Regions from separate parts of the Clostridium sp. FP1 genome, predicted to be linked through region 2. Evidence: a T-box and tRNA genes for the amino acid it is inferred to sense, from the RefSeq annotation. Region 2 holds a T-box; the other holds one or more tRNA genes.
What was found. A T-box is a leader RNA that pairs with one kind of tRNA and senses whether it is charged. The one in region 2 lies ahead of thrS (threonine--tRNA ligase), so its partner is inferred to be a tRNA-Thr.
Positions count from the first base shown of each region.

Region 1: it encodes a tRNA-Thr, which carries the amino acid that the T-box ahead of thrS (threonine--tRNA ligase) is inferred to sense. The anticodon was not compared.

Region 1 is NZ_JAAMNJ020000001.1:367,429-374,240, reverse strand. Features, by position in the region: gene metK (methionine adenosyltransferase) at 1-1,173, opposite strand, end outside; SAM riboswitch class I at 1,261-1,362, opposite strand; tRNA gene G9F70_RS01790 (tRNA-Tyr) at 1,471-1,555, opposite strand; tRNA gene G9F70_RS01785 (tRNA-Thr) at 1,561-1,635, opposite strand; tRNA gene G9F70_RS01780 (tRNA-Val) at 1,664-1,739, opposite strand; tRNA gene G9F70_RS01775 (tRNA-Tyr) at 1,766-1,850, opposite strand; tRNA gene G9F70_RS01770 (tRNA-Thr) at 1,856-1,930, opposite strand; gene G9F70_RS01765 (hypothetical protein) at 2,139-2,822, opposite strand; gene yyaC (spore protease YyaC) at 2,975-3,529, shown strand; gene G9F70_RS01755 (rod shape-determining protein) at 3,636-4,670, opposite strand; gene spoIIID (sporulation transcriptional regulator SpoIIID) at 4,797-5,051, opposite strand; gene G9F70_RS01745 (M23 family metallopeptidase) at 5,172-5,951, opposite strand; gene spoIID (stage II sporulation protein D) at 6,183-6,812, opposite strand, start outside.
Region 2 is NZ_JAAMNJ020000001.1:5,109,511-5,116,322, forward strand. Features, by position in the region: gene G9F70_RS24405 (NAD(P)/FAD-dependent oxidoreductase) at 1-1,221, shown strand, start outside; T-box leader at 1,534-1,763, shown strand; T-box leader at 1,802-2,030, shown strand; gene thrS (threonine--tRNA ligase) at 2,089-4,002, shown strand; gene G9F70_RS24415 (acyl-[acyl-carrier-protein] thioesterase) at 4,384-5,133, opposite strand; gene G9F70_RS24420 (ECF transporter S component) at 5,604-6,191, shown strand; gene G9F70_RS24425 (DUF1858 domain-containing protein) at 6,236-6,418, opposite strand; gene G9F70_RS24430 (adenylosuccinate synthase) at 6,675-6,812, opposite strand, start outside.

The sequences.
Region 1 (6,812 bases), 4.7 Mb from region 2:
TAAATATTTTTTTATTTGTTCAACCTTATTTAGTCTTTCCCAGGAAAGGTCCAAATCATTTCTTCCAAAATGTCCATAAGCTGCTGTCTGTTTATAAATAGGTTTTCTAAGGTCTAATTCTCTTATAATAACAGCTGGTCTTAAATCGAATACTTTTCCGATTATTTCAACAATTTTATCGTCTTCAATTTTTCCAGTTCCAAAAGTTTCAACTTCTATAGATACGGGTTTAGCTACACCTATAGCATAAGCTAACTGAATCTCTAATTTATCTGAAACTCCTGCTGCTACTAAGTTTTTAGCAACCCATCTTGCAGCATATGCAGCAGATCTATCAACCTTTGTTGGGTCTTTACCAGAGAATGCGCCGCCGCCATGTCTTGCGTATCCGCCATAAGTATCTACTATTATTTTTCTTCCTGTTAAACCAGAGTCTCCTTGCGGTCCTCCAATTACAAATCTACCTGTAGGATTTATATAATACTTAGTGTTTTCGTCTAATAATTCACTTGGAACTATAGGCTTTATTACTTGTTCTATTAAATCACTTTCAATTTGATCATGAGTTGCCTCTTCTCCATGTTGAGTTGAAATAACAATAGTATCTATTCTTACTGGCTTATTATCTTCATACTCTACAGTAACTTGAGTCTTTCCGTCTGGTCTTAGATAGTTAAGCTTACCATTCTTTCTTACTTCACTTAATCTTCTTGCCAGTCTATGAGCCATAGCAATTGGAAGTGGCATGTATTCCGGCGTTTCATTAGTTGCAAATCCAAACATCATACCTTGATCTCCAGCGCCTGTGGAGTCTATCTTATCCTGAGTGCCTTTCTTAGACTCTAATCCTTCGTTAACTCCCAAAGCTATATCTGCTGACTGTTCTCCAATAGATGTTAGAACCGCACAAGTACTAGCATCAAATCCATATTTTGCTCTAGTATATCCTATACCTTCAATAGTATTTCTAACAACCTTAGGAACATCTACATAACAACTAGTTGTTATCTCCCCCATAACTAAAACCATCCCTGTAGTAACTGCGGTTTCACAAGCAACTCTAGCATAAGGATCTTGCTCTAAAATAGCATCAAGTATAGCATCTGAGATTTGGTCACAAATTTTATCTGGATGTCCTTCTGTAACTGATTCTGATGTAAATAGTCTTTTCATTATAATTCTCCTTTCTAATACGGAAAAATTTTGTTTTTAAAAAAATAAAACCCCTTCTAATTATAAGAAGAGGTGTTTTAACCATCCTTCTTATCTCGCAGAATAAATCTACAGGAATTGGCACCATGGTACATTGACCGGTTGCCGGGTTTCATAGGGCCTTTTTCCCTCCACCTCTCTTGATAAGAGTTATCAATATTAAGTTTTAATTATAATACCATATAAGCTTTTCAGTGTCAACAATTCCTATTTACTTTAAAATTAAATAAATAAAAAAAGACATCTACAGATGTCTTTTGGTGGAGGAGGACGGATTCGAACCATCGAAACATTACGTAACAGATTTACAGTCTGCCCCCTTTGGCCACTCGGGAACTCCTCCATATATGGAGCTGGCAATAGGAATTGAACCTACAACCTGCTGATTACAAGTCAGCTGCTCTACCGTTGAGCCATGCCAGCATACATTTTATTTTTAAAAAGATTATTATGGTGGGAACAACAGGGTTCGAACCTGTGACCCTCTGCTTGTAAGGCAGATGCTCTCCCAGCTGAGCTATGCTCCCATAATTTATTATAAAGCTAATGAAAATGGTGGAGGAGGACGGATTCGAACCATCGAAACATTACGTAACAGATTTACAGTCTGCCCCCTTTGGCCACTCGGGAACTCCTCCACTTTTGGAGCTGGCAATAGGAATTGAACCTACAACCTGCTGATTACAAGTCAGCTGCTCTACCGTTGAGCCATGCCAGCATATTTTGTTTTTGTATCTTTACCCTGTCGACAAGAATTATTATATAACTATAATCATTTAATTTCAAGCTCATTTTCTTCGAAATAGCGATTCCTTCTCTACATTGCTATAACATTCGCATATTTACTCTATTTTAAGCATTAATACAACTTATTATTCGCAATAAAAAAAGATAACTCTTTCTTATACCAATTACTACAATATAATTTATTTTAGTCTTTCTGCCGCATCCATATCTATAAACTTTCCAGCTATTTTTCTCACTTTTCCATATTCTTTTTTTGATAAATCGTCTTTTAATAACTTAAGGGCTTTAAGAACTCCTTCCTCGGCATCCACTGCATATAAATATTCTTCCATTTTTTTATAATTCTCTTTGCCTAGCTGAAGGCTTACATATAGTAATTTTATCTTATCAGAAGTTGTTAAATTTTCTTGTATTTTGCCTGTTGACACTTTAAATACTGATTGTGCCTGCTTCTTAATATTATAATTTAATTCTTCTAGACTATCCTCTTTCCCAAGTGAATATACGTCATTGAGCATATTTTCATCCGATTTTTTTTCGATATCTTGACTTAGTGAATTTATACTCAAATTATCACTACCTTTTTCTTCATCGCTTAATTCCTTCTTAGCCAAATCCTCTTTTCCTAATTTTTTTTTTACATTAGAATATTCTTCCTCAGCTTCTTTCACCACTTTACCCTGGTTATTGTTTATATTTTTGGGGCAGATATAAACCTTTTTACATTCAGCTACTACCTGTTTTCTTAGGTTGTTTTCTTCATAATACTTTGCCTTAATTACAACGCTACTGTAATACACCATATTAAATACGCTTACAACAGTAGAAAATATAATAACAAAGAATAAATTTTTTTTCTTCATGTTAATACCACCTCAAATAATTAATATATATAGATTATTTTCCAATTTATCGCTTTTTTATTCTTTTTTCATAATAATACACAAAATTTTTTCATATAAATTATTGGTAGGAAAATAATTTATTCACAGCGCAATACAAGGAGGTATATTTCTTGAGTAAAGCTAAAACCCATTATAAAGACCCTTTAGCATACTATACAATTTCTAACTTTCTAAAAGACTATATTGACCAAAACACTTTAGTTGTTTGCATAGGTACTGATAGATGTATAGGTGATTGTCTCGGCCCACTCGTGGGTACATTTTTAAAAGATAGCTCCTTCCCACTACCTGTATATGGCACTATAGATAACCCAATCCACGCCTTAAACATCGATAGTAAATTATCTAAAATAAATGCACTGCACCCAAATTGCACTATAATAGGTGTAGATGCATGTTTAGGAGACATATCGAATATCGGTGAAATCCAAGCTAGAAATTATCCAATTCATCCTGGTAAAGGTGTAGGGAAAACACTTCCTAAAGTAGGTAATGTTTCATTAATAGGTATAGTAGATTCAAGTGATGATAGTGAATTATTCACTAATAGAAACATAAGACTTAGTTTAGTAATGGAAATTGCTTCTGTTTTGAGCCGTTCACTTTTGCATTCATATTATTTATATTCACTTAATAATGAAGATAAAAATTCAAATCCAATTTAATAATTACCCAGAGTTTTAAATTAAAAGTGCATTATATACCAAAAAAATAAGCAATACAATTATTAGTTTAATTGTATTGCTTATTCATATAGCTTGTTTACACTTTTTAGTCTGCTAAATATTTTTCTCCACCATTAAATGAACTATCTAGGTTATCCATATAATCCAATACTTTACCTGTTCCCAGCGCTACGCATGAAACGGGATCCTCAGCAAGGTATACTGGGACCTTAGTGATCTCTTGTATAAGTTTATCTAGTCCTTTTAACAGTGAACCTCCACCAGTCATAACTATACCCTTGTCAGCTATATCGGCTGAAAGCTCTGGTGGCGTTTTTTCTAACACTGAATGCGTGCATTCTGCTATTGAATTCACAGCCTCTTTTAAAGCTTCTCGCATTTCTTCCGAGGTTACTTGTAAGTTTTTAGGAAGTCCTGTAATTAAATCCCTTCCTCTTATTTCCATTGTAGTCTCTTCATCTTGTTTATAAGCACAGCCTATATTGATTTTTAAATTTTCTGCAGTTCTCTCACCAATCATTAGCTTATGCTTTCGCCTTATATACTTTATAATATCGTCATCAAACTTATCTCCAGCTACTTTAATTGATTCATGTACAACCATGCCGCCTAAAGAAATAACTGCAACATCTGTAGTCCCTCCACCAATATCAATAACCATATTACCACTTGCGCGAGTAATATCAAGTCCTGCTCCGATTGCAGCCGCTAGTGGCTCCTCTATAAGATAAACCTTCTTAGCTCCAGCATTTCTAGCTGCATCTTGTACCGCTCTTCGTTCTACCTCAGTTGCCTCGCAAGGAACGCATATGACAACTCTTGGAGCTGATAGCTTTCTTTTGCCACAAGCCTTACTAATAAAATGCTTCAACATTTTTTCTGTTATATCATAATCTGAAATAACGCCATCCCTCATAGGACGTATGGCCACAATATTGCCTGGTGTCCTTCCTATCATCTGCCTCGCTTCTTCTCCTACTGCCAATACCTTATTGTTATTTCTATCTATGGCAACAACAGATGGCTCTTTTAAGATAACACCCTTTCCCTTGATATATACAAGCACTGTTGCTGTACCTAAATCTATTCCCATGTCTGTACCCATTCTAAAAAAAAACATCTCAAAACTCACTCCTGCTCTTTAGTATATTCATTATTTAAATTATACTAAACTCTATTCTATAAAGCCATAAAAAAACCCTCTTTTTTTAGCTTTAATATTTTTTTGTTTTTGCTTGAAATGTTTTTATCCTTCTACTGCCTTATATTTAAGTCTTGTTGCTCTTCCTCCCCTAATATGCCTTTCAGATTTATTTAAGTCCAAAATTATTTTTGCTTCGCTGGCAATTTGAGGATTTATTGTAGGCAATCTTTCCGTCATATCCTTGTGTATAGTACTTTTGCTAACTCCAAACACTTTGGCAGTTCTTCTTATTGTAGCTTTTGACTCAATAATATACTTAGCAACTTCTAGTACTCGATCTTCAATATAGTCTTTCAAAGTGTTACCTCCTTGACCCTTCTCTATTTATAAATATGCATTAACTCCATTTTAAATTCCATTCCAATTAGTCATTTTGCCATATATTTCGGAAAAATGACTAATTGATATGGCTATTGGTTATTGTTTTATTACTACCGGTTGATATTTCTCATATTTTACATATCTAGCAGGATCAATGTTCTTACTACTTTGCAAAACTTCAAAATGTAGATGTGATCCATAGTCTTCTTTATATGAGTTTAAACTAGTGTTTCCTACAGAACCAATTTTCTGTTTTTTGCTGACTTTATCATTTATCTTTACTAATATTTTCTCTTCCAAATTGGAATATTTAGTAATAAAGCCATTTCCATGATCTATTATAACCATCTTACCCTTTTGCTTAGCTAAGTCAGTTCCAACTTCTTTAACTATTCCGTCCATAACAGCTATTACTGGCTCACCTATATTTGCCTTAATATCAATACCTAAGTTAGTTCTATAGCTTCCATCGGTCTTCCACACAACTGGATCAATATCTTTTGAATATGCTCTTGCTAAGAGTCCAATAGCTACAGGTTTTTCAAATATAGCATTAACTGATTTAGAAACTGGTGCAGTTAAATTTCCAGTTGTAACCTTTTTAATATTAGGTACTGGTTTAAGCCCCTCAGTCTTAGCCAAATTTTCTTTTTTTACTTGAAGAGCGTCTTGATATTGTTTTTCTTGTTCTTTCAGAACGTCTCCTGCATTTGCTTGTTCCTTTTGAATTGCTGCTTGCTTACTTGAAAGTTTTTTATTATTACCTGCCGTTATAGTTGCTACTGTTGCTACTATACATAAACAAATAAATAAAACTACATAGAAGCCCTCTTTCTTAAAAAAATTTAATGTCTTATTGTTTGCTTTGTTATCCATACAAACACCTCCATTTGTATTTTTGTCCATATTGTATTAAAACATACATATTTTATAAATTTTTTTTGCACTTATTTAACATTTTTATTTTATTTCTTTAAATTTACCTTCTATAGGTTGAAATATAGTCTATATCTAACATTCTTTATTTTTTAATATTATAAGTTTCTCCAAAAAAAAATTAAGCCAGTTATCTTTGTAAAAAGGATAACTAACTTATTAGTATAATTTTTATTTGGATATAACCGTTCCAATGTAATAATGGTTTAATATTTGAGTATAGTTATTACCTTCCTTAGCCATAGCATCTGCACCCCATTGGCTCATTCCTACCCCATGGCCATAACCAGTGCAATCTATTTCTACACCTTTTAAATTAAACACTATTTCAAAATTTGATGAATTCAGGCCTAGCATAGTTCTAAATTTACTGCCTGTCATAGTTATATTACCTGTTTTGATATTTTTAACACTTCCTGCCTTAGTTCTATCAATTATTACTATTTGCTTTTTTATGCTAGCCGAAGTCAACTTAGCATTACTGTAATTGTTATTTATAATCTGACTTAGCTCATTGTACCCAAAAATTTTACTACTCTTAAACTTTGGTGCTCCTTCTTCACCTCCGCTTTTTACACTCCTTAAATAAGGTATCTTATTGCTAAATACCTCTTCTGAGTTTTCCGTTTTACCACTGCTAGTTGCAAAATAATAAGGCTCCATTACTAAGCTATTGTTATAGGTTAGAACTTGCCCTTGTGTACATTCAACCGCTGTTTCAATCTTATCCCAATATTTTCTACCATCCTTAACCCATAACTTTATGCGATCTTCTTTGTTCATATAGGCTTGACAATGGAC
Region 2 (6,812 bases):
TCTCTTATAATAGTTGGCGGAGGTGCCGCCGGTTTAACCTCTGCAATAATAGCAAAAGATTCTGGACTAGATGTAGCAATAATTGAAGGAACCGATCGAATAGGCAAAAAAATATTAACCACCGGTAATGGAAGATGCAATATCAGTAATGCGAACATAAATAGAACTTGCTATCACAGCGAAAATCCAGATTTTGCAAGTCATACACTAGATTCTTTTAACGTAGTGGATACTATAGATTTTTTTGCCTCTTTAGGTATACCTTTAGTAACTTTAGAGGGTGGTAAAATGTTTCCTATGTCAATGCAAGCATCATCAGTCATTGATATACTACGCTTTGCAATAGAAGAAAAGCATATTCCTATATATACAAACACAAAAGCTAAAGAGATTATTAAAAATAATAATGGCTTTAAAATTTTCACTGCAGACAACACTACATATGAATGTGAAAAGTTAATTATTGCCACTGGCGGTAAATCTGCCCCTAAGACAGGTTCTGACGGTTCTGGATACATACTAGCTAAACAATTAGGGCACAGTATAATACCGCCAATGCCGGCCCTTGTGCAGCTTAAATTAAACTACAATAGATTAAAGGCATTATCTGGAGTTAAATTCGACGGTTATGCAGAAATATTTATAAATGGCGAATGTGTCCAAAAGGAATTTGGAGAGATACTTTTCACTGACTATGGTATTTCAGGACCTCCAATCCTTCAGCTTAGCAGAACTGTGTCTTATAGTTTATCTAAAAATAACAAAGTTTCTTTAAAAATTGATATGTTACCAACTATTTCTTCTGAAAATTTAAAGGAATTTTTAGGAAACCATTGGTCAGTATTTGAAAGTCGAGGCGTGCACGATTCTTTTATTGGAGTAATTAACAAGAAAGTCATCCCGATAATTTTAAAAGAGGCAAAAATAGAAGATATTCATAAGCCTTGTTGCGATCTTGATTTCAAAGAAAAAAGTGCTATTTATACACTTTTAAAACAATGGGAATTTGAAGTTTCAGGCACTAATTCTTTCTCCAATGCTCAGGTAACCGCCGGGGGAATTAACACAAAAGAAGTTAACTCCGAAACTCTAGAATCCAATATTGCTACCAATCTATTCCTTGCGGGTGAAGTATTAGATGTAGATGGTAACTGTGGCGGTTTCAATCTTCAATGGGCATGGAGTTCTGGTGCCATTGCAGGAAGAAGTGCCTCCAAGTAGTGAATTATTCTATTGATGACTAATAATTTTTTCTTATATTATGCTAACAAAAGTTTATGTTGCGCAGAATGCTTCTGAACAAGCCTTAGTAATTCTTAATTTATTTTATTTATAGATGCGTAAAGAAAATCACATGTTTGAGCGATAGCGAGTTTGTGATTTTTAGCATCTATAAATAAAATAAGTTTTAGAATTACTTAGCGAAGTGAAAGCATTCCAGCAATATATACTTTTCGTTATAGCATAATATAAGAAAAGCTACTTAAAACATGTATTGACATTAAAATGCAATAGGTATATAATTTCAACAAAGTAAAGACTATGAAGAGGAAAAGTAAATAATTTACTGTTCTAACAGAGATAGAAATCCATGGGCTGAAAGGTTTCTAAGGCAAGTATTATTGAAAACCACCTCTGAGTTGAGTACTGAATTTTAGTAAGTATCTCCGCAAACCAGCGTTAAAGGTATCGAGTGATAGTGTTACACATTTTTTGTGCATTGCTGTAATTTGGGTGGAATAGCGAGTATACTCGTCCCTTTTTTAGGGACGAGTTTTTTTTGTTTTTATTAATTTCATATCATAAAGCATTGAAGAGGACGAGTAAATAATCTACTGTTCTAACAGAGATAGAAATCCATGGGCTGAAAGGTTTCTAAGGCAAGTATTATTGAAAACCACCTCTGAGTTGAATACTGAATCTTAGTAAGTATCTCCGCAAACCGGCGTTAAAGGTATCGAGTGATAGTGTTGCACATTTTTGTGGATTGCTATAATTTGGGTGGAATCGCGAGTATACTCGTCCCTTTTTTAGGGGCGAGTTTTTTTGTTTTTATTAATTTATTTATATTATGAGGAGGAAATATTTATGTTAAATATTATGTTAAAGGATGGAAATGTTATTCAAATTGAACAAGGTAAAAAGGTTTATGATGTTGCTATGAAAATTAGTCCAGCACTAGCTAAAAAGGCTTTGATTGCAAAAATCAATGGTAAAGCTGCAGAACTTATGACTGAAATAAATTGTGATTGCGACCTAGAAATCTTAACATTTGAGGATATCGAAGGAAGATTAGCATTAAGACATACTGCAGCTCATGTGCTTTCTCAAGCAGTAAAAAGGTTATATCCAAATGTTAAGCTTGCTATTGGTCCCGCAATTGACAATGGGTTTTACTATGATTTTGACTTAGAAGAAACACTTACTCCAGAAATTCTAGAAAAAATAGAGAAGGAAATGGAGAAGATAGTTAAAGAAAGTTTAAATCTTGAAAGATTTGTACTCTCAAGGGAGGAAGCTACAAAGCTTATGCTGGAAAAAGAAGAACCCTATAAAACTGAATTAATTGAAAATCTACCAGAGGGAGAGATTATATCCTTCTATAGACAAGGGGAATTTGTTGATCTTTGTGCAGGTCCACATGTTCCAGCCACTTCATATATTAAAGCATTTAAGCTTTTATCTGTTGCAGGCGCTTACTTTCGAGGTGATGATAATAATAAGATGCTCCAAAGAATATATGGAACAGTATTTACTAAAAAAAGTGAATTAGAAGCTTATATTAATATGCTTGAAGAAGCAAAAAAAAGAGATCATAAAAAGCTAGGAAGGGAACTTAAATTATTTACATTTATGGAGGAAGGACCAGGATTTCCATTTTTCCTACCAAATGGTGTTGTTTTAAAGAATAATTTAATTGAGTATTGGAGAGGTCTTCATAAAAAATTTGGATACGTAGAAATTGAAACTCCATTAATCTTAAACAGAAAACTTTGGGAAACTTCGGGACATTGGCAACACTATAAAGAAAATATGTACACAGTTAATATTGATGAAGAAGATTTCGCAATTAAGCCAATGAACTGCCCTGGAGGCATGCTTGTTTATAAGTCAGAACCTCATTCATATAGGGATTTACCTATAAGGGTAGGAGAGCTTGGCAAAGTGCACAGGCATGAGTTGTCTGGTGCTATACAAGGACTTATGAGAGCAAGAGCCTTCACTCAGGATGATGCTCATATATTTATGCTTCCACAACAAATAAAAGAAGAAATAAAAGGCGTTATCAGACTTATAGATGAAGTTTACTCAAGGTTTGGATTTAAATATAATGTTGAACTTTCAACAAGGCCAGAAAATTCTATGGGGAGCGATGAGGAGTGGCAAATAGCAGAAAGCTCACTTGCTGCAGCATTAGATGAGATGAATATACAATATAAGATAAATGAGGGTGATGGAGCGTTTTATGGTCCAAAAATCGATTTTCACTTAGAAGATAGTATAGGTAGAAGTTGGCAGTGTGGAACTATACAATTAGACTTTCAACTTCCTCAAAGATTCGATTTGAATTATATTGGCAGTGATGGTGAGAAGCATAGACCCATAGTAATACACAGAGTAATCTTTGGAAGTTTAGAGAGATTTATTGGAGTATTAATAGAGCATTTTGCAGGTAAGTTTCCAACTTGGATTGCACCTGTACAGGTAAAAGTATTACCTATTTCAGAAAAATTTGCTGATTATGCAAAAGATGTGGCAACCAGCCTTAATGAAAATAATATCAGAGTAGAATTTGATGGTAGGGTAGAAAAAATTGGTTATAAAATTCGCGAAGCAAGAAACGAGAGAGTTCCCTATATTTTAGTTATAGGAGAAAAAGAGCAACAAGAAGGCAATATATCTATAAGAAGTAGAAAAGATGGCGATGAGGGAGCAGCTTCTTTAAGTGAATTTATTTCAAGGCTTAAACATGAAATAGACAATAAAATTCTAGAAGTTTAATAATAACTAACAAAATATAAAATTATGGGAGTTTATTTTATGCATTCCTCATCCATTATTTCCTAGGACATTAGAGAAATAGTATTAGAATTGATTAATAAATCAAAGTGGATTTAATCACCTAGGAAACAAAAATACCTTATATTTTTTTTAGATTATGCTAACAAAAGTATATGTTGCGCGGAATGCTTCTGAACAAGCCTTAGTAATTCTTAATTTATTTTATCTATAGATGCGTAAAGAAAATCACATGTTTGAGCGATAGCGAGTTTGTGATTTTTAGCATCTATAAATAAAATAAATTTTAGAATTACTTGGCGAAGTGAAAGCATTCCTAGTAACATATACTTTTCGTTATAGCATAATCTAAGAAAAAACCCTTTAAATCCAAGTACTTTCTAACAGTGTGAGCTCAGTACCCTCTTCATTTATTATTTTATGCCTACATATTGTTTTATTCTCTTCTCTTATAACTTCTGTGCTTACCTTTATTGTTTCTCCATAGATTGTTTCTTTTTCGTAGTTTACCTTAATATTCTTTAATTCACAATTTAGTATCACATCCCCAGGCACCGTTTCTAAAGCCCAAGCAACATAATTAACATTATTCACATGCATATTTGTATCAATATCACTATATCTCACTTGGAAACTTTTCTCACTATCAACTGTATTTATTGGTTTTATATCCTCAATTTCTATAGAGGTATTATTGCTATCATCTATACCATATGCGCCATACATCTCTTCTGTAATTCTTATTGGACGTCTTCTATCTGTATTTATTAAAATCCACACAGAAGTCGCATATCCTATTGTATTTCCTTCTATATCAATAATTTCATGCTTTCTATAGGCATAAAATTTTCTAAATGAATATGCAAAAGTTTTTACTTTTATAGTTTCGTTTAAAAGTGGATACGACTCCATTGTTATGTCCCATTTATATAAAACCCACGCCATATGATTCTCTTTAAGATGCTCTATCCCCACTCCTAAAACTTCACTTTGGTACATTGCCATATCACCAAGATAATCTATAATACTTGTAATTAAAGCTCTTTTATGAATATCTACTTCATAATAATGAATGTTGTAATTTCTATCTGAAACCATTGGAATCCTACTCATACTATGCCTCCTGTATTTTATATTTGGCACAATAACTATTAATTTTTATGCCTCTTAATTTTGTTCATACTTAAAATCATATCAAACTAAACTAATACGGTAAACATTAACACTCTAATGTTTACACAAAGTTTTATATTTTTAATAATTTGTTGATTTTAAGGACAAAATTTACATCATATTTACAGCCACTAATGTAAATCAATACTAATGCTTTAAAATTTATTTTTTCTTGTATTTTGCTAACAAAAGCATATGTTGCGCAGAATCCATTGTAACAAGCCTTAGTAATCCTTTATTTTGTTTATTTTAGAATATTCAGAGTTTTATGAAATTGTTTTCATCTATGTAATTTTTATGAAAAAAGTGATAAAATACTATTGTCAGTATTCATTGTGAAACTGAACTATATATAAGGATTATCAATATAATCGACTTATATCCTTATGGAATAAGAGCGGAGGTAAAATATGATTAATAATTCTATTCAAAAAAGAAGAATAAAAACAAATCAACTTACAACTATCGGTATGCTGTCAGCTATTTGCGTCGTACTCGGATTAACTGGATATGGTTTTATTCCACTGCCTGGTGCAAAAGCTACTATCATGCATATTCCTGTTATTATTGGCTCTATAATAGGTGGACCTATGGTTGGAATGACTATCGGATTAATATTTGGAATTTTTAGCATTATGCAAAATATTATGGCTCCAAATATACTATCTTTTGCTTTTATAAATCCGTTAGTATCCGTATTGCCAAGAGTTCTTATTGGCTTTACTTCTTACTATGTTTATAACCTAAGCTTTATTAAAAAAGATAGCCTAAAAATTGGCCTAGCTACTGTTATTGGTTCTTTAACTAACACCTTTGGTGTTCTTACTATGATATATATTTTATATGCAGCTAAATTTGCCGTTTCTAAGGGCATAGATCCCTCTATTGCTGCCAAGACCATTTATGGTATAGCTGTAATAAACGGCGTTCCGGAGGCTATAATAGCTACTATAATTACTATACCTGTAATTCTTTCGATTAAAAAGATAAAAAAATAAAAAAAAACAAAGACACTTAGCTTTTGCTAAGTGTCTTTGTTTTTTTATGCGTTTAATTTAGCCATTAATGCTTCTAAATCAAGACCATGAACCATTGCTGCTTCTTCTATTGTTTCAGCTTGTGCTGAAGGACATCCTACACAACCCATTCCAAATCCCATTAATACTTCAACTGATTCTGGTTTTTGTCTTACAACTTCACCTATTGTCATATCCTTAGTTATTATCATAGTATCTACCTCGCTTTTTTTTAATTTTAAATAATTATATCAGAATTTAACTAGCAAATAAATAAAAATATTTATTTAACTTTAATTATCATTCTCATTCTATTGCATATGCTTCTATTTTGCAAGTACGCACTTTTTTAATCTTTAGTATATACTTGTATACCTTAAATCATCTCCACAATATTATAATTCCCTATAATATATAAGACATACCTATTGCAAAAATTATCTTTACAATAGGTATGTCTATTTTCTATATTTCAGTTAATACCATTGTTTGATCTCTTTTTGGTCCTACTGATACTATTGAAACTTTAACTCCTGTAAATTCTTCAATTCTCTTTATGTATATTTTAGCATTTGCTGGAAGCTCATCATAACTTCTTGCCTC